One region of the Streptomyces sp. NPDC058985 genome, then DNA from elsewhere that is predicted to be linked to it. Evidence: riboswitches for the same ligand, from Rfam matches in the RefSeq annotation. Region 1 holds a riboswitch; the other holds the start of a gene.
What was found. Region 1 has a riboswitch for cobalamin ahead of cobN (cobaltochelatase subunit CobN). Riboswitches for the same ligand answer to the same signal wherever they lie in the genome.
Positions count from the first base shown of each region.

Region 1 (11,060 bases):
AGAGCCGGAAGAGGGCGGTGGGCGCGTTGCCTACGGCGACCACGGAGCCCTCCAGGCGGTCGCGCCACAGCTCCAGCGCGGCGGCGCTGCGCGTGGTGCCCAGCTCCGCCGCCAGCCCCGGGACGGCCGGGTCGGAGAGGGTGCACAGCACCTCGTTGTCCGCGGGCAGCCGCTTGCGGGTCACACCGCTGGCCACCATCTGCACGTCGCAGAGGATCGGCGCACCGGCGAGCAGGGCCTCGCGGGCGCGGGCCACCACCGTGGGCGTGTGGCCGATGTCGCGCACGAGGTCGACCATGCCGCAGGCGTGGATCATCCGGACGGCGACCCGGCTGACGTCGGCGGGCAGGCCCGTGAGGTCCGCCTCCGCCCGGATCGTGGCGAAGGACTGGCGGTAGATGGCCGCTCCGTCCTTCTCGTATGCGTGCGTCGTCACGGTGCTCTTTCCGCTGCTCTCGGTCGTCGTACGGCTCATGGGGTGATCGCCGCCAGTGCGGTGGCGAGATCGGAGGGGTCCGTCAGGACCGTGGTGCGGGCCGGTCCGCCGGGCGCGCCGACGCTGAGGCGGTAGCCGCCCTCGGGGACGGCGACCAGGTCGATCCGCTCGCCCCGCGGGTGTCCGCAACGGCGTTCGCAGCCGGACCAGTACAGGGGGAGCGGGGACCGGCCGGCGGCGGACAGACTGCCGGCCGCGTCTGCCCGCACGTCGGCGTGGGACTTCCCACACCCCGGGCGGCCGATGCAGGCACCGACGCGCGGCCAGGGGGAGGCGGCGTCGGTGACGAGGCCGGCGGCGGAGAGACGGTCGAGGGCGTCGGCGGTCTCCGTCGTGTCCAGCCCCCCGACGGGTACGACGACGCCGCGCCACGGCGTCAACCGCAGTTCGGCGTCCCGCGTCAGGGCGGCGACGTGCGTCAACTCCCTCCACTGCGGGCCGGTGAGACGGCCCAGCGGGACGTGTACGCACAGGGCGTCCCCGACGAGCCCGGGAGGCGGCCCGTCCGCACGGGGCGTGTCCGTCCGCTCCTTCACGTGGGCGACTCCCGCCTCGGACAGACGGCGGTCCACCGCCCGCGTCAGGACACGGGCGGGTACGGCGAGTTCGTCCACCCGCCACGCCCGCTCCCCGGACTCGCGCCCGACGCCGAGGAAGGCCTCGGCCGCCAGCAGCGCCGCCCGGGCCGCCTCGCCCGCGGCCACCCGCCAGGCGTCGTCCGTCGAGCCCAGCGCGACCAGCGCGTCGTCGTCGCCGGCCGCCCGTACGGTGACGTCGGCGCCGAGCCCGGTCACGTCCCCACGCCCGTCGTCGAGCGCGAACAGGAACCGGCCCGACAGCTCCCGCGTCCCGTCGCTCGCGCACAGCGCGGCGTCCAGGGCCGACAGCCAGGGCCGTACGTCCCGCAGACCGCGCCCGTCGAGGCCGGACAGCGGTGAGGCGACGATGTTGCGCACCCGTTCGTGCGCCGGCGAGGGCAGCAGCCCGGCCGCGTCCAGCAGCCCGGCGAGCTCCGCGCCGCAGCCGTCGCGCAGACCCCGCAGCTGCACGTTGCCCCGGGACGTCAGATGGAGGTCCCCGTCGCCCAGCCGCCGGGCCGCATCCGCCAGCGCCTCGGCCTGGACGACGCCCAGGACCCCGCCGGGTATCCGTACCCGGGCGAGGGCACCGTCGTCCGCGGCGTGCAGCCTCAGCGTCCCCGGGCAGGCGTCACCACGGTCCCGTGAGACCGCTGTGGCCTGGGAGGATGCGGAGGAGAGCGCCGAGGACATGGCGGCGAGCATACCGACCATCACACCGGTGGCACCGCCCGCCCTTCACGGTGGGACCCTTACTATGCTCCTGGGTGGATCATCCGGTCCGCCCACCGCCAGACGGCGACAGGGGAGGAAGCCGGTGCGAATCCGGCGCGGTCCCGCCACTGTGAGTCCGGCCACCCCGAGGGGCCGGACGAGTCAGGAACTCCCGCCGTCTCTCACCGCCCGGGGCGCGGACCCCGAGGAAGGGCAGACGCCGCATGCCGCATTCGTCCGGGGAGCGCGCCTCGCACCCCAGCATCCTGCTCCTGTCGACGTCCGACACCGACCTGCTGAGCGCCCGCGCCGCCACCGGTCCGGTCACCTACCGGTTCGCCAACCCCGCCCGCCTCCCGCTCGACGACCTGCCCGCCCTGCTGGACGGCGTCGGACTGGTCGTCGTACGCCTGCTCGGCGGACTGCGTGCCTGGCGCGAGGGTCTCGACCTGCTCCTCGCCGACGGCCGGCCCGTCGTGGTGCTCAGCGGCGAACAGGCCCCGGACGCCCAGCTGATGGAGGCCTCCACCGTCCCCGTCGGCCTCGCCGCGGAGGCGCACGCCTACCTCGCCCACGGCGGCCCTGCCAACCTGGAGCAGCTCGCCCGGTTCCTGTCCGACACCGTGCTCCTCACCGGCCACGGCTTCGACCCGCCGACGCCCGCCCCCACCTGGGGCCCGCTGGAGCGCACGCCTCGCCCCGACGCCGACGGGCCCACCGTGGCCGTGCTCTACTACCGCGCCCACCACATGAGCGGCAACACGGACTTCGTGCACGCCCTGTGCGACGCCGTCGAGAACGCCGGCGGACGGCCGCTGCCCCGCTACGTGGCCTCCCTGCGCGCCCCCGAGCCCGAACTGATCGAGGACCTGCGGGCGGCCGACGTGATCGTCACCACCGTCCTCGCGGCCGGCGGCACCAAGCCCGCCGAGGCGTCCGCCGGCGGTGACGACGAGTCCTGGGACGCCGGTGCGCTCACCACCCTCGACGTCCCCATCCTCCAGGCCCTGTGCCTGACCGGCTCCCGCGCCGACTGGGAGAGCAACGACGAGGGCGTCTCCCCGCTGGACGCCGCCAGCCAGATAGCCGTCCCCGAGTTCGACGGCCGCCTGATCACCGTGCCGTTCTCCTTCAAGGAGATCGACGAGGACGGCCTCCCCGCCTACGTCGCCGACCCCGAGCGCGCCGCCCGCGTCGCCGGCACCGCCGTGCGCCACGCCCGCCTGCGGCACATCCCGGCCGCCGGCAAGCGCCTGGCCCTGGTCCTGTCCGCCTACCCGACCAAGCACTCCCGCATCGGCAACGCCGTCGGCCTGGACACCCCCGCCAGCGCCGTCGCCCTGCTGCGCCGACTGCGCGAGGAGGGCTACGACTTCGGCGCCGACACCGACGCCGAGGTCCCGGGCCTGGCCTCGGGCGACGGCGACGAACTGATCCGCGCGCTCATCGAGGCGGGCGGCCACGACCAGGACTGGCTCACCGAGGAACAGCTCGCCCGCAACCCGGTCCGCATCCCGGCCGCCGACTACAAGCGCTGGTACGCGACCCTGCCCGCGGAACTGCGCACGGCCGTCGAGGAGCACTGGGGCCCGGCCCCGGGCGAGATGTTCGTCGACCGCAGCCGCAACCCGGAGGGCGACATCGTCCTCGCCGCCCTGCGCCGCGGCAACCTGCTGATCCTCATCCAGCCGCCGCGCGGCTTCGGCGAGAACCCCATCGCCATCTACCACGACCCCGACCTGCCTCCCTCCCACCACTACCTCGCCGCCTACCGCTGGATCGCCGCGCGGGCCGAGGACGGCGGCTTCGGCGCCGACGCGATGATCCACCTGGGCAAGCACGGCAACCTGGAGTGGCTGCCCGGCAAGAACGCCGGCCTGTCCGCCGCCTGCGGCCCGGACGCCGCCCTCGGCGACCTGCCGCTGATCTACCCCTTCCTCGTCAACGACCCCGGCGAGGGCACCCAGGCCAAGCGCCGTGTGCACGCCACCCTCGTCGACCACCTCGTGCCGCCGATGGCCCGCGCCGACTCCTACGGTGACATCGCGCGCCTGGAGCAACTCCTCGACGAGTACGCGCAGATCGCGTCCATGGACCCGGCGAAGCTCCCGGCGATCCGAGCCCAGATCTGGACCCTGATCCAGGCCGCCAAGCTCGACCACGACCTCGGCATGCAGGACCGCCCGGACGACGACGGCTTCGACGACTTCCTGCTGCACGTCGACGGCTGGCTCTGCGAGGTCAAGGACGCCCAGATCCGCGACGGCCTGCACGTCCTCGGCAACCCGCCGGCCGGCGCCGACCGCGTCAACCTCGTCCTCGCCATCCTCCGCGCCCGCCAGATCTGGGGCGGCACCACCGCCCTGCCCGGCCTGCGCGAAGCCCTCGGCCTCGACGAGTCGGCCGCCACCCGCACCACGGCCGACGCCGCCGAGGAGCAGGCCCGCGCACTGGTCCAGGCCATGGACGACGCCGGCTGGGACCCCGCCGCCGTACCGTCCGAACACGGCGAACAGGTCGCCGCGGTACTGGAGTTCGCCGCCCGCGAGGTCGTCCCCCGGCTGGCCGCCACCACCGCCGAGATCGACCACGCCGTGCACGCCCTGAACGGCGGCTTCGTCCCCGCGGGACCCTCCGGCTCACCCCTGCGCGGCCTGGTCAACGTCCTGCCGACCGGCCGCAACTTCTACTCCGTCGACCCCAAGGCCGTACCCTCCCGCCTCGCGTGGGAGACCGGCCAGGCCCTCGCCGACAGCCTCCTGGAGCGCTACCGCACCGACAACGGCGAATGGCCCACCTCCGTCGGCCTCTCCCTGTGGGGCACCAGCGCCATGCGCACCGCCGGCGACGACGTCGCCGAGGTCCTCGCGCTGCTCGGCGTGCGCCCCGTCTGGGACGACGCCTCCCGCCGCGTCACCGGCCTCGAAGCCATCCCCCACGAGGAGCTGGGCCGCCCGCGCATCGACGTCACCCTGCGCATCTCCGGCTTCTTCCGCGACGCGTTCCCGCACACCGTGGGCCTCCTCGACGACGCGGTACGCCTTGCCGCCTCCCTGGAGGAACCGGCCGAGGCCAACCACGTCCGCGCCCACGTGCAGGCGGACCTCGCCGAACACGGCGACGAACGCCGCGCCACCACCCGCATCTTCGGCTCCCGCCCCGGCACCTACGGGGCCGGTCTGCTCCAGCTCATCGACTCGCGCGACTGGCGCACCGACGCCGACCTCGCCGAGGTCTACAGCGTCTGGGGCGGCTACGCCTACGGCCGCGAACTCGACGGCCGCCCGGCTCGCGACGAGATGGAGACGGCGTACAAGCGGATCGCGGTGGCCGCCAAGAACACGGACACCCGCGAGCACGACATCGCCGACTCCGACGACTACTTCCAGTACCACGGCGGCATGGTCGCCACCGTCCGCGCCCTGCGCGGCACCGCGCCCGAGGCGTACATCGGCGACTCCACCCGCCCGGAGACGGTCCGCACCCGCACCCTGGTGGAGGAGACCTCCCGCGTCTTCCGCGCCCGCGTGGTCAACCCCAAGTGGATCGAGGCGATGCGCCGCCACGGCTACAAGGGCGCCTTCGAACTCGCCGCCACCGTCGACTACCTCTTCGGCTACGACGCCACCACGGGCGTCGTCGCGGACTGGATGTACGACAAGCTCACCGAGGCGTACGTACTGGACCCCGCCAACCGCGAGTTCCTCCAGCAGGCCAACCCCTGGGCCCTGCACGGCATCGCCGAGCGCCTGCTGGAGGCGGAGTCGCGCGGCATGTGGGAGAAGCCCGACCCGGCCGTCCTGGAAGCCCTGCGGCAGGTGTACCTGGAGACCGAGGGCGATCTGGAGGGGGAGGACTGACGCCCCGTCGGGGGCGGGTGCACGACGCCGGACCTAGGACCAACGGCTGATCAACAATCACCACCGACGCTGTTAGCGTGCAACTGCACATCATTGGCAATAACGTCGGAGGATGTTGGACATGGCGGTGTACTCGCTCCCGGAGCTTCCCTACGACTACTCGGAGCTCGAGCCGGTCATCAATCCGCAGATCATCGAGCTGCACCACGACAAGCACCACGCGGCCTACGTGAAGGGCGCCAACGACACGCTGGAGCAGCTCGCCGAGGCGCGGGACAAGGAGCAGTGGGGGTCGATCAACGGCCTGGAGAAGAACCTCGCCTTCCACCTCTCCGGGCACATCCTGCACTCCATCTACTGGCACAACATGACCGGTTCGGGCGGCGGCGAGCCGCTGGCCGCCGACGGCGTGGGCGACCTCGCCGACGCCATCACCGAGTCGTTCGGTTCCTTCGCCGGTTTCAAGGCGCAGCTCACCAAGGCCGCCGCGACCACGCAGGGCTCCGGCTGGGGCGTGCTGGCATACGAGCCGCTGAGCGGCCGCCTGATCGTCGAGCAGGTCTACGACCACCAGGGCAACGTCGGCCAGGGCTCCACGCCGATCCTGGTCTTCGACGCCTGGGAGCACGCCTTCTACCTCCAGTACAAGAACCAGAAGGTCGACTTCATCGACGCCATGTGGGCCGTCGTCAACTGGCAGGACGTGGCCAAGCGCTACGCCGCCGCCAAGGAGCGCGGCGACAGCCTCCTGCTCACTCCGTGACCGCACCGCTCCTGACGCGGAGGCCCTCCGCGTCAGGAGCGCACGCGGTAGGTCACGTGCGTGACCTGGGTAGCCGCGCGTGATGCCACCTGTTCCAGCCCGAGCGGCGGGACGCCCTCGAAGAGCCGGGTGCCGGCGCCCAGCGTGAGCGGCACGACGTGCAGCCTCAGCTCCTCGACCAGGCCGGCCGCGAGGTACTGGTTGACCGTGGTGGCCCCGCCCTGGACCTGCACGTCGCCGCCGCCTGCCGCCGCCCGCGCCTGTGCCAGCGCCGACTCGATCCCGTCGGTGACGAAGTGGTACGTCGTGCCCCCGGCCATCGCCTGCGGCTCGCGCGCGTGGTGGGTGAGGACGAACACCGGCGCGTGGAACGGCGGATCGTCGCCCCACCAGCCGTTCCACGGCCGGTCCCACTCGCCCCGCACGGGCCCGAACATGTTGCGTCCCATGATGAACGCCTTGGCGGCGGCCATCCGGTCCAGTTCGGCCCTGTTCTCGTCGGGCGTGTCGAACATCCAGGCGTGCAGCTTCGCGCCCGTGCCGTCCCCGCCGTCGTCGCCGAACGGGCGTTCCTCACTCTGGCCGTGCCCGGCCGAGTACCCGTCGGCCGTGACCGTGATGTCGCAGATCACCTTGCCCGTGTGTGTGGTGATGGCTCTCTCCTCGTCGTGAGGGTCGCTACGTCCGTACCGACCGGACCTCCGCACCGCCGCCGCGCCATTCGATCAGGTCCGAGGTCTCCACGTCGACGTCCTCCCTGCCTTGGCCCGCCACCGCGGGACGCGTGGCCACGCCTCCAGGTTCCGCTTTAACCTGGTTCGATGCGAGTTGTTCCCAGATGGGTCCTGCTCACCTCAGGGTGCGCGCCCGTCCTGCTGATCGGAGGCTGGACGGGCGCGGCGCTGTTCGAGGGGCCCGGCTACGATCCCGTCTCCCAGACGATCAGCGTGCTGGGAGCCTACGGAGCCCCGGGATTCTGGGTGATGTCGGCGGCGTTCCTCGCCCTGGGCGCCTGCCATCTGCTGACCGCCTGGGGGCTGCGGGCCGCCGCCACCGCAGGCCGGGTGGCGCTGGCCGGCGGCGGTCTCGCCGCTCTGGGCGTGGTGGCGCTTCCCGCGCCGAGCAGCGGGGGGTCCCTGCACCACGGCGCGGTGGCGGTCGTCGGATTCACCCTGCTGGCGGTGTGGCCGGTCCTCGCCGCCAACGGTGGTCCGGCGGCCCCGTGGGCGCTGCGGCTGATGCCCTCGATCACGGTGACGGCCCTGATGGCGGTCGGTGGGGCGTGGTTCCTGATCGAGATGCACCGGCAGGGCGACGTCGGCATCGCGGAGCGGGTCGTGACCGGCGTCCAGTCGCTGTGGCCGTTGGTCGTGGCCGCCTCCTGCCTCCGCCACGCCGGGAACCGGGTGCGGCGGGCCTCGGGCCGCCCGTAGCCCGCGCGGCGGTCCGGGTCACAGGGCGGTGCCGGGGCCGGGACGGCTCCCGGCCCGGACCGCGGGGGTGCGGTCCGTCCAGGGCTGGGCCCGTTCGAGTTGCCCCGCGAGGCGGAAGAGCAGGTCCTCGCGTCCGTGATCGGCGGCGAACTGCATGCCGACCGGCAGCCCCGTCACGGGGTCGGCGGTCAGCGGCACGGACATGGCCGGGTTGCCGGCCACGTTGAACGCCAGGGTGAACGGCGAACGGTCGTTGAGCCGGCCGATCCAGCCGGCTCCGTCCAGCGCCGACGCATCGTCGGTGTAGGTGCCCAGCGGCATCGGAAGTTCCGGGAGGGTGGGGGTGAGGAGGACGTCGTGGGCGGCGAAGTACTGCCCAAGGCTCCGCGCGACCGCGTTCCGTATCGCCAGGGCGGCGACGAACCCGGGGCCGCTGACGCGCTGTCCGTAGTGATAGCTGGTCAGGGTGGCCGGCTCGAGGGTGGAGGCGTCGGCCGGGCGTCCGAAGGCGGTGGCCACGGCGTCGACCGTGGCGGCGAGGTTGGCCGTGAACAGCCGGGCGGTGGCCGACACGAACTCCTCCCAGTCCGCTCCGAGACCGACCGTGGCCTCCCCCACCTGGTGGCCGAGGGATTCGAGCAGCCGCACGGTGCGGTTGAGGGCGTCGGTCACCGGCGGGGCGGTGCGGCGGCCGCCCCAGGCCTGGGTGAGGACGCCGATCCGCAGCGCGCCCGGCGCGCGGGTGACCTCCTCCAGGTAGGGGCGGGAAGGCTGCCGGGCGGCGTAGGGATCGCCGGGTTCCGGTCCGAGGATGCGGTCGAGCAGCGCCGCGCTGTCACGGACGGTCCGGCTCAGGCCGCCCTGCACGGCGAGGCCGTTGAAGGTCTCGTCGGCGTCGGGGCCCAGGGAGACGCGGCCGCGGGTGGGCTTCAGGCCGAAGAGCCCGTTGCAGGCGGCGGGAATCCGCAGTGAGCCGGCGGCGTCGGTGGCGTGGGCGAGCGGAACGACTCCGGCGGCGACGGCCGCGCCCGCGCCCCCGCTGGAGCCGCCCGCGCTGCGCTCCGGGTCCCACGGATTGCGGGTCGGACCGTACAGCACGGGCTCCGTGGTGATGCTGTAGGCCAGTTCCGGCGTCGCGGTACGGCCGAACGTCACGAGCCCGGCGCGGCGGAAGCGCCGCATCAGGAAGGAGTCGGCGGGGGCGACGTTCCCGGCCGCGAGGCGGCTGCCCAGCTCCGAGCGCCTCCCGGCCATGGTGACTCCGATGTCCTTGATGAGGAAGGGCACCCCGGCCAGCGGTGTACCGCCCGGAACCGGCTCGTCGTCGGTGGGCCAGGTCTCCACGACGGCGTTGACCCGCCCGTTGACCTCGAGCGTGGCCTCGCGTGCGGCCGCTGCTAGTTCGGCGGGGGTCACCTCGCCGCGGGCCGCCAGCCGCGCGAGGCCGACCGCGTCGAGACGCACGTACTCGTTCACTTTCATGGTCACTCCACAGGAGAGATCGGTACCGGACAGTCTCGGGTGATACCCAACGGTATCGTCCGGGACGGACTGGTACCGTAGCAGGAGGTGAGAGGGTCCCAGCCGAACGGACGCCGCGGAGGAGTCATGACATCGACCGTCAGAAGGCCGAGCAGGGTGGCGAAGCTGCCCCCTCGCGAGCGCATCCTCGACGCGGCCGAAGAACTCTTCCAGAGCGAGGGGATCCGGCGCGTGAGCGTCCAGGCCATCGCCGACAAGGCCGAGACCACCAAGATGGCGGTCTACCGGCACTTCGCGACCAAGGACGCCCTGGTGGCGGAGTGGCTGCGGATCGTCGCCGCCGACTACCAGGCCGCCTTCGACCGCGTCGAGGCCGACCATCCCGGCCGGCCGAAGGAGCAGATCATGGGCCTGGCCCGCTTCATCGCCGAGGGACTCCCGGCGATCTCGCACCGGGGCTGTCCCTTCATCAACTCCCTCGCCGAACTCCCCGACCGCGCCCACCCCGCACGGCAGGTGATCGAGGAACACAAGGCCCGCCAGACACGCAGGCTGACCGCCATGTGCGTCGAGGCCGGGATGACGGACCCCGAACAGACCGCGGCCCAGATCACCTTCCTCCTCGAAGGCGCCCAGGTCAGCACACAGAACGGAAGCATCGACCGGGCGGCGGACCGGCTGCTGAGGATCGTCGAGGGGATCCTGGACCCGCACGCCACCCTCGGCTGAGGGGACTCAGCCCGGCAGGGAAATCGGATTGCCTTGCGAGGCACCGCTGGCTTGGCTGAGCGCATGACCGAACTGCGTACCGATCGCCTCGTCCTCCGCCGCTGGCGCGACTCCGACCTCGCACCGTGGGCGGCGATGAACGCCGATCCCGAGGTGCGGGAGCACCTGGGCGACCCGCTCACCCGTGAACAGAGTGACGCCTCCGTCGCGCGCTTCCAGGCCGATTTCGACCGGCGGGGTTACGGGTGGTGGGCCGTCGAGGTCCGGGCCACGGGCGAGTTCATCGGTTTCGCGGGGCTGGACGAGGTGGAGGACGGGCTGCCGTTCACCGGTGTGGAGATCGGCTGGCGGCTCGCCCGGTCGGCCTGGGGCCGGGGTTACGCCGGCGAGGCCGCGCGGGCCGTGCTGGCCCACGGCTTCGAGGTCCTGGACCTGCCCGAGATCCTCGCCGTGACGACCGCCACCAACGTCCGTTCCCAGGCGGTGATGCGCAGGATCGGCATGACCCGGGACGCGTCCGGCGACTTCGACGACCCGGATGCGCCCGAGGGCCCCCTGCGTCCGAACGTGCTGTTCCGCATCACCCGCGACGGCTGAGGAACGCCCTGGTCTTCCGGCTCACGTGTCCGTGTCCTCGTAGCGGGCGACGATCGCGGCGGCGCGGTCGCGCAGTGCGGTCCGCAAGGACCACGGGGCCAGGGCTTCCGCGTCCGTACCGAGCTGCCACAGCGCCCACTCGGCGTGCCGGGTGTCCTGGAACGTCACCTCCAGCCGCAGCCGGCCGTCCGCGTCGGGTTCCTCCGCGCGGACGGCCAGCGCGGTGTCCAGCAGCTCCTCGCGCCGCGCCGGGCTCACCCGTACCAGCACGGTGACGTGGTCGCCGCCGGAGAGGAACCGCGCGGAGCGTTCCCGCCAGATCCGGTCCAGATCGACCCGGTCCGGCCGCTCCGCGGCTTCGGGGAGTTCCTCGGCGGCCTGCATCCGGGACAGCCGGTAGGTGCGGTC
Region 1 covers NZ_JBHYJX010000005.1:96,596-107,655, forward strand. The annotation lists gene ACFW01_RS06070 (precorrin-8X methylmutase) at 1-475, opposite strand, end outside; gene cobG (precorrin-3B synthase) at 472-1,779, opposite strand; cobalamin riboswitch at 1,835-1,983, shown strand; gene cobN (cobaltochelatase subunit CobN) at 2,013-5,648, shown strand; gene ACFW01_RS06085 (superoxide dismutase) at 5,770-6,411, shown strand; gene ACFW01_RS06090 (dihydrofolate reductase family protein) at 6,444-7,064, opposite strand; gene ACFW01_RS06095 (DUF998 domain-containing protein) at 7,233-7,844, shown strand; gene ACFW01_RS06100 (amidase) at 7,863-9,326, opposite strand; gene ACFW01_RS06105 (TetR/AcrR family transcriptional regulator) at 9,453-10,055, shown strand; gene ACFW01_RS06110 (GNAT family N-acetyltransferase) at 10,119-10,652, shown strand; gene ACFW01_RS06115 (helix-turn-helix transcriptional regulator) at 10,674-11,060, opposite strand, start outside.

Region 2 (11,060 bases), on a different contig from region 1:
GGGCAACGTGTGGAGCTTTGGGACGTACGCGCCGCAGGTGCGCGGCTAGCCCTTCGGCCGCGCACGCCCCGTCGGTCAGCTGCCGCCGGTGTGGACCTGGAAGGCGGCCCGGCGTACGGCCTTGGCCAGGGCGGGGTCGGGATGGGCGGCGGCGAGGGCCACCAGGACCTGCACGGTGCGGGGGTGGCCGACCGCGCGGACCTCGTCGAGCAGCGCCGGGACGGTGAACTGGACCGCCGCCTCCAGGTGCCGGACGAGCAGCGGTGCCTCCCCGTGGTCGGCGACGGCGGCCGCGGTGTCCACCCAGAGCCAGGTCGCTTCCCGGCGGGTGAGGACCTCGTGGGCGTCCTCGGGGTCGGCGCCGTCGTGCTCGGCCAGCCACAGCAGCGCGTACGGCCGCAGCGTCGGCTCGTCGGCCACGCCGCGGACATCGGGCTCGGCGGGGGCGCCGACGACCCGCAGCGCGTCGAAGGCGAGGCCGCGCAGCAGGGCGTCCTCGCCGCGCGCGGCGGCGAGCAGCTCGGCGACGGCGCTGCCGACGGGCCGGGCGGCGAGCCAGGCGCGGTACTCGGCGCGGGCGGCGTTGGGCCGGAGTCGGGCGCAGCCGCGGAGCATGCCCTCGGCGGACTGCTCGATGTTCCCGGCGGGGCTCTGGGCGGCCACGCAGATCTGCTCCAGCTTGACCCAGACCGCCCAGTCGCCGAGCGGGGTGAGCGTGGCCTGTCCGTCACCGCAGGTGAGGGCGCCGACGGAGGCGAGGGCGTGCAGGGCCCAGTCGAGGAGGGGGGCGAGCGGGGTGTCGGCGGTGACGTCCGGGGCCGGTTCGGTGCCGGGCTCCAGGCGGGGGCCGTAGGGCACCTCGCAGCGTTCGGTGCGCAGCTCGGTGACGCGCTGCTCCAGCAGGTCGAGGAGCTGGTCCACGGAGACGGGCCCGGCGGAGAGCTGGAGGAAGGAGAGCACCTGGGGCATCGCGGAGACGACCTCGGCGACGGCGGCGGGCTCCTCACCGGCGGGCTCGGGGTGGGCGAGCGACCAGGCGTCGAAGAGCGCGACCCAGCCGCGCAGCACCGCGCTGTCGTCACGGTTCCAGGCGCGCAGCCGCCAGCCGGGGCGGGCGGTGCCGCCGTGCACCTCGATCAGTCCGGCGAGGCGGGCGGTGTCCCAGTCGGCACGGACCTGCGCGGTGGTCAGGCCCAGTTCACGGGCCGCCTGGTCGGCGGTGGCGTCGGAGAGGGTGGCCTTGCCGTCGGCGGTGGCGCTGCCGCGGCCGGGGCCGAGCGCGGAGTCGGCCCAGCGGGCGACGCGGGCCGCGCCGGCCAGACCGGAACGCGCCATGCGGGCCAGCTCCGACCGGGCCGGTGTGCCCTCCGGGGGGCGCGGTGCGGGGCGGCGCGGACGCCGCTGGTTGATCGCTTGGGGGGCGGCGGCCAGGGGTCGTGGGCGGACGAGTCGAAGCCTGGAGTCGCGCGGGATACGGGACGTCACGGGTGCAGTCTTCCGGTTGACGGTCCGAAAACCCAAACGGAATGCCCCGACGGCCGCCGGGGAGGGCGGAGTCGGGGGTCGGGCGCGCTGCCCGGGCACCGGATCAGGCCACTGGTACGGCGCTAAACGGAACCGGAGGATCACCCGCTGCGACGGCGCAGTGCCGGGTCACACCAGGGGGGTCATGAAGCGGCGGAGCTTCTCTTCGTAGTCGTCGGGGTCGGCGTTCCACATGGCGCCGTGCGGGGCGTCCCGGACGGTGTGCAGGGCGACCAGCCGCGGGTGGGTTTCGGCCAGCCGCCGGGAGAGCCGCCAGGGGGCCACCGCGTCGCCGGGGCCGTGGAAGATCAGCGTGGGGACGGCGGGGCGGTGCAGGCCCGCCGTGCCGGTGTCGTGGTCGGCGTGGAGTCCGGCGCGGCCCTGGGCGGCGCGGACGGCGAGCGGCAGGAGTGGGCCGGGGGTGCGGCGGGCTGCGGCGAGGGCGCGCAGGGTGGTCTCCCAGCTGAGGACCGGGGAGTCCAGGACGAGCCCCGCGATGCGCCCGCGCACGCCGGAGAGGGCGGCCGTGCGCAGGGCCATGGTGGCGCCGGTGGACCAGCCGAGCAGGACGACCTGGCGGGCGCCGTGGTCGAGGGCGTAGCGGACGGCCGCGTCCAGGTCGCGCCACTCGGTCTCGCCGAAGTGGTGCAGCCCGTCGGGCGAGGGCGGCGCGCCGACGTCGCCGCGGTAGGCGAGGGCGAGCACCGGGACGCTGCGGTCGTGCAGGGGTGCCAGCAGGTTCAGGACGTGTTCGCGGGTGGCGGCCAGCCCGTGTACGGCGATGATCCAGGTCGGGCGGGCCCCGGGCACGAACCAGGCCGGGAGCGGGCCGAGTTCGCCCGGGATCTGGACGTCGGTGTGGTCGAGGTCGAGGGCGCTGCCCGGGTTGCCGACGTAGAGGTTCGGCGTGAACCAGGCGCGGTCCCCGGCCTCCAGCGTGCCGTGCGTGACGCGTTCGAGGCGGCGTACGACGGTGTCGGCGCCGTGCTCGGCGGCGTCGAGTACCGGGCCGACGACCGCGTGGGAGCCGTCGCCCGCCAGCCCGTAGCGGCCGGGGCGCAGCGCGGCCAGGTCCCGGGTGAGGGTGATCCGGCCGGCCGCGGTGCCGTGCACGGTGAGCCGGGGTTCGGTGGGCAGCGGCCGGCCGGGGGGCGCCTTGAGCGCGGCGTCGCTGGCGAGCCGGCCGGCCGCGACGCTCGCTGCGCCGGCCGCCAGGGCAGCGGTGAGGGCGGCGGCCGTTGCTGTGACAGTGCGCATGGGGCCAGTCTCCTGGTGGAGTCCTCGGGCGGCCAGTGGGCGGTGGACGGGGGGTGACGGCGCTCCGTCAGGGACGCCTTCCGCCTGTCCGCCGGGGCCGGGAGCCATGGTGCGGTCCCGCTGCCGGTACCCCCGAACGGGCCGGGTACGCGCCGCGTCAGCCCGGCCGGCCACCCGCGCAGCCACCCCGCCGCCCCGCGACCGCCGTACCGGGGAACACGGTCCCCCCGGAACGGCCCGGGTACGCGCCGCGTCAGCCCGGCCGGCCACCCTGCCGCTCCGCCGGCCCACTCGGCCCCTCCGAGCCCCCCGGCAACCGACCGACAGCGACCCGGAGCCGACAACACCCCTCAGAGGCACCCGCCCCGCCACCGCCGTAACCGGGAACACGGTGCGCCCCGCCACCACCCCGGAACGGACCGGCACGCGCCGTGTCAGCCCTGCTGCCCGTACCCCTGGAGCCGCTCCGCCGCCTCCGCCAACTGCCCCGGCGTCAGGAGCGACGGGGTGCGGCCCGGGACCGAGGAGGCCGTCAGCCAGAGCCGGCACATCCACTCCAGCTGGGCGGTGCGGTCGTACGCCTGGTCGAGGGAGGTGCCGTAGGTGAGCGTGCCGTGGTTGCGCAGCAGGCAGCCGGTGCGGCCGGTGAGGGCGTCGAGCGCGGAGCGGGCCAGTTCGTCGGTGCCGTAGGCGGCGTAGGGCGCGACCCGGACGGGGCCGCCGAGCGCGGCGGCCATGTAGTGCACGGGCGGCAGTTCGGGCACCAGCAGCGAGACGGCCGTCGCGTGCACGGCGTGGGTGTGGACGACGGCCCGGGCGGCGTCGTCCGCGCGGTACACGGCGAGGTGCAGGGGCAGTTCGCTGGTGGGGACGAGGGTGCCGAGCACCTGTCGTCCGTCGAGGGCGACGCCGGTCACGTCACCCGGGGCCAGACGGTCGTACGGCACACCCGAAGGGGTGACGAGGACCGTGTCGCCGACGCGCACCGAGACATTGCCGGAGGTACCGACCACGAGCCCGTCCGCGACCGTGCGCCGGGCCGCCGCGACGAGTTCCGTCCAGGCCCGCTCCTCGTCCGGACGGGCAGCCCGTCCGGCCCGCGAATACGTCACAGTCACCGTCTCCTCACGAGCGCTCCCGCGCCTCTCCCGGCACGTCGCCGACCGGTCTGGCGGTGATCCTGCCAGGGACGTCTCCGGAGAGCACCGGGACGGCCACGCACAGGGACGCGGCGGCCCCGCTTCCGGTCACCGTGACGCCCTGCCCAGTTCATCTTCCGTTCACCATGGTTACCTACGTTCGTCCAGCCAATGACCTCGAACGATTGCCTGGGTAAATGGAAAGCTTCTCGCTGATCCTCGCGATTGTGGTGGTAACCGCACTCGCGTTTGATTTCACGAACGGTTTCCACGACACCGCGAACGCGATGGCAACGACCATTTCGACCGGTGCGCTCAAGCCCAAGGTGGCGGTGGCGATGTCCGCCGTCCTCAACCTTGTAGGCGCCTTCCTCTCGGTGGAGGTCGCCAACACGATCTCCAAGGGTCTCGTCGACGAGACCGGCATCCGTCCCGAGGTCATCTTCGCCGCCCTGGTCGGCGCGATCCTCTGGAACCTGCTGACCTGGCTGGTCGGCCTCCCGTCCAGTTCCTCGCACGCCCTGATGGGCGGTCTGATCGGTGCCGCGGTCGCCTCGGCCGGCGTCGGCGCGGTCAACGGCGACGCGCTCGTCACCAAGGTACTGATCCCCGCGATCGCCGCCCCGCTGGTCGCCGGTGTCGCGGCGCTGCTGGGCGCGCGGCTGACCTACCGGCTCGGCCGCCGGGCCGACGGCAAGGCCGCCGCCAAGGGTTACCGCGCCGGGCAGATCGCCTCCGCCGGGCTGGTCTCGCTGGCCCACGGCACCAACGACGCCCAGAAGACGATGGGCATCATCACCCTCGCCCTGGTCGCCGGCGGCGCGCTCGCCCCCGACTCCGACCCGCCCATGTGGGTCATCCTCTCCGCGGGCATCGCCATCGCGCTCGGCACCTACCTCGGCGGCTGGCGCATCATCCGCACCATGGGCAAGGGCCTGACCGACCTCCAGCCCCAGCAGGGCTTCGCCGCCCAGACCAGCGCGGCGACGGTCATCCTGGCCTCCTCGCACCTCGGTTTCTCCCTCTCCACCACGCACTCGGTCTCCGGTGCGGTGATGGGCGCGGGCCTCGGCCGCAAGGGCGGCGTGGTGCGCTGGTCCACGGCCACCCGGATGTTCGTCGCCTGGGGTCTGACGCTGCCGGCCGCGGCCCTGGTCGCCGCGATCGCCGAGTGGGTCTGCCGCATGGGCGACTGGGGCACGGCCTGCGTCGCGGTCTTCCTGGTCGCCTCCAGCGCCGCCATCTGGAAGCTCTCCCGGCGCGAGGTCGTCGACCACACCAACGTCGTCGACCCCCACGAGCCCGAGTCGGCCGGTGTGGTCACCACGGCGATGGCCGCCGTCTCGCCGCCCCCGGCGCACCTGGCCGAGGAGCTGCCGGCCGATCCGTCCGAGGCCAAGACCCCGTCGGCCGCCACCACCGTCTGAGCCCGCGTCCCGGGTACGAAGGAAGCGAACCCCCATGAGCATCGACTGGGCAGCACTGGGCTCCGTCTTCGGCGTCAGCCTCGTGGCCACCGTGGCCCTGGTGGGCCTGTTCACCCTCGGCATCGTCGGACTCAGCCGCCAGGAGCGGGCCACCGCCGAGGGCGGCTCCGCGGCCCTCGCGGTCACCGGCGCGTACGCGTGCTTCGCGGCCTGCGCGGCGGCGGTGGCGTACGGCATCTATCTGATCGTCGCCTGACCCGCCGCACACCCCGGGGGCGGCGCGCGGGACGGACTCGGACCGTCCCGCGCCCCGCCCTTCGTGTACCGGCGCACACCACCCGTGTGTGGGGCTTCGCACACTCCCCCGCCGCAGGTCAACGCCAGGTTGACGGGTGTTCTCGCGCCGTGGTGGACTTCCGGGGCCATCTACGGCGGCAGGAGAGGAAGCCCGGTGCGATTCCGGCGCGGTCCCGCCACTGTGACCGGGGAGCAGACCCCGGTAGCCAGGAACTCTCACCGCCGGACTCTTCGAACCAGGGCGTGGACACCCTGAGTGAGGACGCGACGCGATGCCCGGCTGCCGATCGACGTTCAGTACCAGGTGCTCCCACGCCCGTGTGACCGGCTGAACCCGTGCGTGGCGGACGCGTCTTCGCGTACGGCGCCGCCGCCGGCCTGCTCGGTGACCTCCTCCTCGGCGACCCCCGCCGCGGGCATCCGGTCGCCGCGTTCGGCCGCGCCGCCGGTGCCGTGGAACGGGTGCTGTGGCGTGACCACCGGGGCTGGGGCGCGCTGCACGCCCTCGTGTGCGCCGGAGGCGCCACCGCCCTCGGCGCGGCCGCCGCGCACGCCGTGCGCCGCTCCCCCGCCGCCTCGGTCGCACTGACCGGCGCGGCCACCTGGGCCGTGGTCGGCGGTACGTCGCTCTCGCGCGAGGCCCTGGCCGTCGGCCGGGCGCTGGAGGCCGGGGACGTCGAGGCGGCCCGGGCGCGGCTGCCGCACCTGTGCGGGCGGGACCCGCAGTCGCTGGACGCCGACGGGATCGCGCGGGCGGTCGTGGAGTCGGTCGCCGAGAACACCTCGGACGCGGTGGTGGGCGCCCTGGTGTGGGGTGCCGTCGGCGGAGTGCCGGGGCTGCTCGGTTTCCGGGCGGTGAACACCCTGGACGCCATGGTCGGCCACAAGTCGCCCCGCTACCGGCGGTACGGCTGGGCCTCGGCCCGCCTCGACGACCTCGCGGGCTGGCCGGGCGCCCGTCTGACCGCCCTGCTGACCACCGTGGCCGGCGGCGATCCGCGGGGCGCCGTACGGGCCTGGCGCGCGGACGCCGGACGGCACCCGAGCCCCAACGCCGGTCCCGTGGAGGCGTCTTTCGCGGGCGCCCTCGGGGTGCGGCTCGGCGGGACGCTCTCCTACGGCGGGCGGGTCGAGCACCGGCCCGTGCTGAACGGGGCGGCGGGGCGCGCCGTCCGGGCCGGTTCCGGCGACATCGAACGGGCCGCACGGCTCTCCCGGCGCGTGGGCCGGCTGGCGCTCGTCGTGTGCGCGGGCGCGCGGCTGCTGGTGCGCGGGGCCGTCAGGAAGGGACGTACGTCATGAACGGTGGCCTGCTCGTCGCCGGCACCACCTCCGACGCCGGCAAGAGCGTCGTCACGGCCGGGATCTGCCGCTGGCTGGTGCGCCAGGGCGTGAAGGTCGCGCCCTTCAAGGCGCAGAACATGTCGCTCAACTCGTTCGTGACGCGCGAGGGCGCGGAGATCGGGCGGGCGCAGGCCATGCAGGCCCAGGCCTGCCGGGTGGAGCCGACCGCGCTGATGAACCCGGTGCTGCTCAAGCCCGGCGGTGAGCGCAGCAGCCAGGTGGTGCTGCTCGGCAGGCCCGTCGGCGAGATGAGTGCCCGTGGCTACCACGGCGGGCGGCAGGAGCGGCTGCTCGGCACGGTGCTCGACTCGCTGGCCGAGCTGCGCGGCACCTACGACGCGGTGATCTGCGAGGGCGCGGGCAGCCCGGCCGAGATCAACCTGCGCCGCACCGACATCGTGAACATGGGGATCGCGCGGGGCGCCGGGCTGCCCGTGCTGGTCGTCGGCGACATCGACCGCGGGGGCGTCTTCGCCTCCTTCTTCGGCACGGTGGCGCTGCTCGCGCCCGAGGACCAGGCGCTGGTCGCCGGCTTCCTCGTCAACAAGTTCCGCGGCGACGTGTCGCTCCTGGAGCCCGGCCTCGACATGCTGCACGGGCTGACCGGGCGGCGGACGTACGGGGTGCTGCCCTTCCGGCACGGGCTCGGCATCGACGAGGAGGACGGGCTGCGGGTCTCGCTGCGCGGCACGGTGCGCGAGTCCGCGGTCGCGCCGCCGGTCGGCGAGGACGTGCTGCGGGTCGCCGTCTGCGCGGTCCCGCTGATGTCCAACTTCACGGACGTGGACGCGCTGGCCGCCGAACCGGGCGTGGTGGTGCGGTTCGTGGACCGGCCCGAGGAACTGGCCGACGCCGACCTGGTGATCGTGCCGGGGACCCGCGGGACGGTCCGGGCGCTGGAGTGGCTGCGTGAGCGGGGGCTGGCGGAGGGTCTCGCGCGCCGGGTGGCCGAGGGCCGGCCCGTGCTCGGCGTGTGCGGCGGGTTCCAGCTCCTCGGCGAGCACATCGAGGACGACGTCGAGTCGCGCGCCGGGCACGTCGACGGGCTCGGACTGCTGCCCGTGCGGGTGCGGTTCGCCCGCGAGAAGACCCTGACGCGCCCGGTGGGCGAGGCCCTCGGCGAGCGCGTCGAGGGGTACGAGATCCACCACGGTGTCGCCGAGGTCCTGGGCGGTGCCCCCTTCCTGGACGGCTGCCGGGTCGGCCAGACCTGGGGCACGCACTGGCACGGCTCGCTGGAGTCGGACGGCTTCCGGCGGGCGTTCCTGCGCGAGGTGGCCGCCGCCGCGGGCCGCCGCTTCGTGCCGGCCCCCGACACCTCGTTCGCCGCGCTGCGCGAGGAGCAGCTCGACCGGCTCGGCGACCTGATCGAACAGCACGCGGACACCGACGCGCTGTGGCGGCTCATCGAGTCCGGCGCGCCGCCCGGGCTGCCCTTCGTGCCACCGGGGGCGCCCGCATGAGCGCGGTGCGGCCCCCGCAGGAACTCGAACGCGACGTGGAGGACGACAACAAGTGACCAGTACCCCGTTCCCGTTCACGGCCGTCGTCGGCCAGGACGACCTGCGCCTCGCGCTGCTGCTGAACGCCGTCTCCCCGGCGGTCGGCGGCGTGCTGGTGCGCGGCGAGAAGGGCACCGCCAAGTCGACGGCCGTCCGCGCGCTGTCGGCGCTGCTGCCGGCCGTGGCCGTGGTCCCGGGCTGCCGCTTCTCCTGCTCCCCGGGGTCGCCCGACCCGGGCTGCCCCGACGGTCCGCACGAGCCCGGGACCGGTACCGAGCGTCCTTCGCGGATGGTCGAACTCCCCGTCGGCGCCTCCGAGGACCGGCTCGTCGGCGCCCTCGACATCGAGCGGGCGCTCGCGGAGGGCGTGAAGGCCTTCGAGCCCGGCCTGCTGGCCGACGCGCACCGCGGCATCCTGTACGTGGACGAGGTCAACCTCCTCCACGACCACCTGGTGGACCTGCTCCTCGACGCCGCCGCTATGGGCGCCTCGTACGTCGAGCGCGAGGGCGTGTCGGTGCGGCACGCCTCGAAGTTCCTGCTGGTCGGCACCATGAATCCCGAAGAGGGCGAGCTGCGCCCGCAGTTGCTGGACCGGTTCGGGCTGACGGTGGAGGTCTCCGCCTCGCGCGAGCCCGACCAGCGGGTGGAGGTCGTACGGCGCCGGCTCGCGCACGACGACGACCCGGCCGGTTTCGTGGCCCGCTGGGCGGACGAGGAGGCAACCGTACGGGCGCGGATCGTGGCGGCCCGGGAGCTGCTGCCGTCGGTGACGCTCGGCGACGCTGCGCTGCGGCAGATCGCGGCGACCTGCGCCGCCTTCGAGGTGGACGGCATGCGGGCCGACATCGTGATGGCCCGGACCGCGACCGCGCTGGCGGCGTGGGCCGGGCGGGCCGACGTCCTGGCGGAGGACGTCCGTCAGGCGGCGCTCCTTGCGCTGCCGCACCGGCGGCGGCGCAACCCCTTCGACGCGCCCGGCCTCGACGAGGACAAGCTCGACGAGACGCTGGAAGAGTTCGGCGACCAGGGAGACGACGACCCCGATCCGGACCCGGACCCCGACCCCGGCCCCGACGGTCCCGGTGGCGGCGGTGGACGACCGCCCGAGGAGGGGCCGCAGGGCGGTGCGGACGACGCGGGCGTCCCGCCCGAGGCCGGCACCGGTGACGAACCGGGGCCGGCACCCGCCGGGGGCGGCGCCGGGGAGCGGTCCGCCGTACGGGCCGCCGAGCCGTTCCGGACCAAGGTGCTGAGCGTGCCCGGACTCGGCGAGGGGGCCGCCGGGCGGCGCTCCCGGGCCCGGACCGAGCACGGGCGGACCACCGGCGCCCGCAGGCCGCGGGGCGCGCTGACCAAGCTGCACCTGGCGGCGACCGTGCAGGCGGCGGCTCCGCACCAGCGGGAGCGCGGCCGGGCGGGGCGCGGTCTGGTGGTACGCCGGGACGACCTGCGGCAGGCGACCCGCGAGGGGCGTGAGGGCAACCTCGTGCTGTTCGTCGTGGACGCCTCCGGGTCGATGGCGGCGCGGCAGCGGATGAGCGCCGTGAAGGGAGCCGTGCTGTCACTGCTGCTGGACGCCTATCAGCGGCGGGACAAGGTGGGTCTGGTGACCTTCCGGGGTTCGGCCGCCGACGTGGCGCTGCCGCCGACGTCGTCGGTGGACGCGGCGGCGGCCCGGCTGGAGTCGCTGCCGACCGGCGGGCGCACGCCGCTGGCGGCCGGGCTGCTCAAGGCGCACGAGGTACTGCGGGTGGAGCGGCTGCGGGACCCGGCACGCCGGGCGCTGGTCGTGGTGGTGACCGACGGGCGGGCCACCGGGGGCGTCGAGCCGGTGGCGCTGGCGGGCCGCGCGGCCCGGCTGTTCGCCGCCGAGGGCACCGCCTCCGTGGTCGTGGACTGCGAGTCGGGGCCGATCCGGCTGGGGCTCGCCGGGCAGCTCGCGGGTGAGCTGGGCGGTACGGCGGTGACCCTCGACGAGTTGCGGGCGGACTCGATCGCGGGGCTGGTCAAGGATGTGCGGGATACCGGGACAAGGAGGGCCGCGTAGTGCCCAAGGGACAGCCGAGTGTCGTACCGGACGACGGACTGACGACCCGACAGCGGCGCAACCGGCCGCTGGTCTTCGTGCACACGGGGATCGGGAAGGGCAAGTCCACCGCCGCCTTCGGGCTGGCGCTGCGCGCCTGGAACCAGGGATGGCCCGTCGGGGTGTTCCAGTTCGTCAAGTCGGCCAAGTGGAAGGTCGGCGAGGAGAACGCCCTGCGGGTGCTCGGCGCATCCGGTGAGGGCGGCACCGTCGACTGGCACAAGATGGGCGAGGGGTGGTCCTGGGTCCAGCGCGACCAGCAGCAGGACAACGAGGAGAAGGCCCGGGAGGGCTGGGAGCAGGTCAAGCGCGACCTGGCCGCCGAGACGTACAAGCTGTACGTGCTGGACGAGTTCGCCTACCCGCTGCACTGGGGGTGGATCGACACCGACGAAGTCGTGTCCGTGCTGCGCGACCGGCCCGGCACCCAGCACGTCGTGATCACCGGACGGAACGCTCCGCAGCAGCTGGTGGACTTCGC
Region 2 covers NZ_JBHYJX010000028.1:75,499-86,558, reverse strand. The annotation lists gene ACFW01_RS23570 (VOC family protein) at 1-49, shown strand, start outside; gene ACFW01_RS23565 (hypothetical protein) at 76-1,485, opposite strand; gene ACFW01_RS23560 (alpha/beta hydrolase) at 1,654-2,781, opposite strand; gene ACFW01_RS23555 (class II aldolase/adducin family protein) at 3,216-3,893, opposite strand; gene ACFW01_RS23550 (inorganic phosphate transporter) at 4,118-5,347, shown strand; gene ACFW01_RS23545 (hypothetical protein) at 5,382-5,603, shown strand; cobalamin riboswitch at 5,740-5,880, shown strand; gene ACFW01_RS23540 (cobalamin biosynthesis protein) at 5,981-6,946, shown strand; gene ACFW01_RS23535 (cobyric acid synthase) at 6,943-8,451, shown strand; gene ACFW01_RS23530 (putative cobaltochelatase) at 8,504-10,540, shown strand; gene cobO (cob(I)yrinic acid a,c-diamide adenosyltransferase) at 10,540-11,060, shown strand, end outside.
Region 2: linked by a shared signal. The riboswitch ahead of ACFW01_RS23540 (cobalamin biosynthesis protein) and the one ahead of cobN (cobaltochelatase subunit CobN) in region 1 are both predicted to bind cobalamin.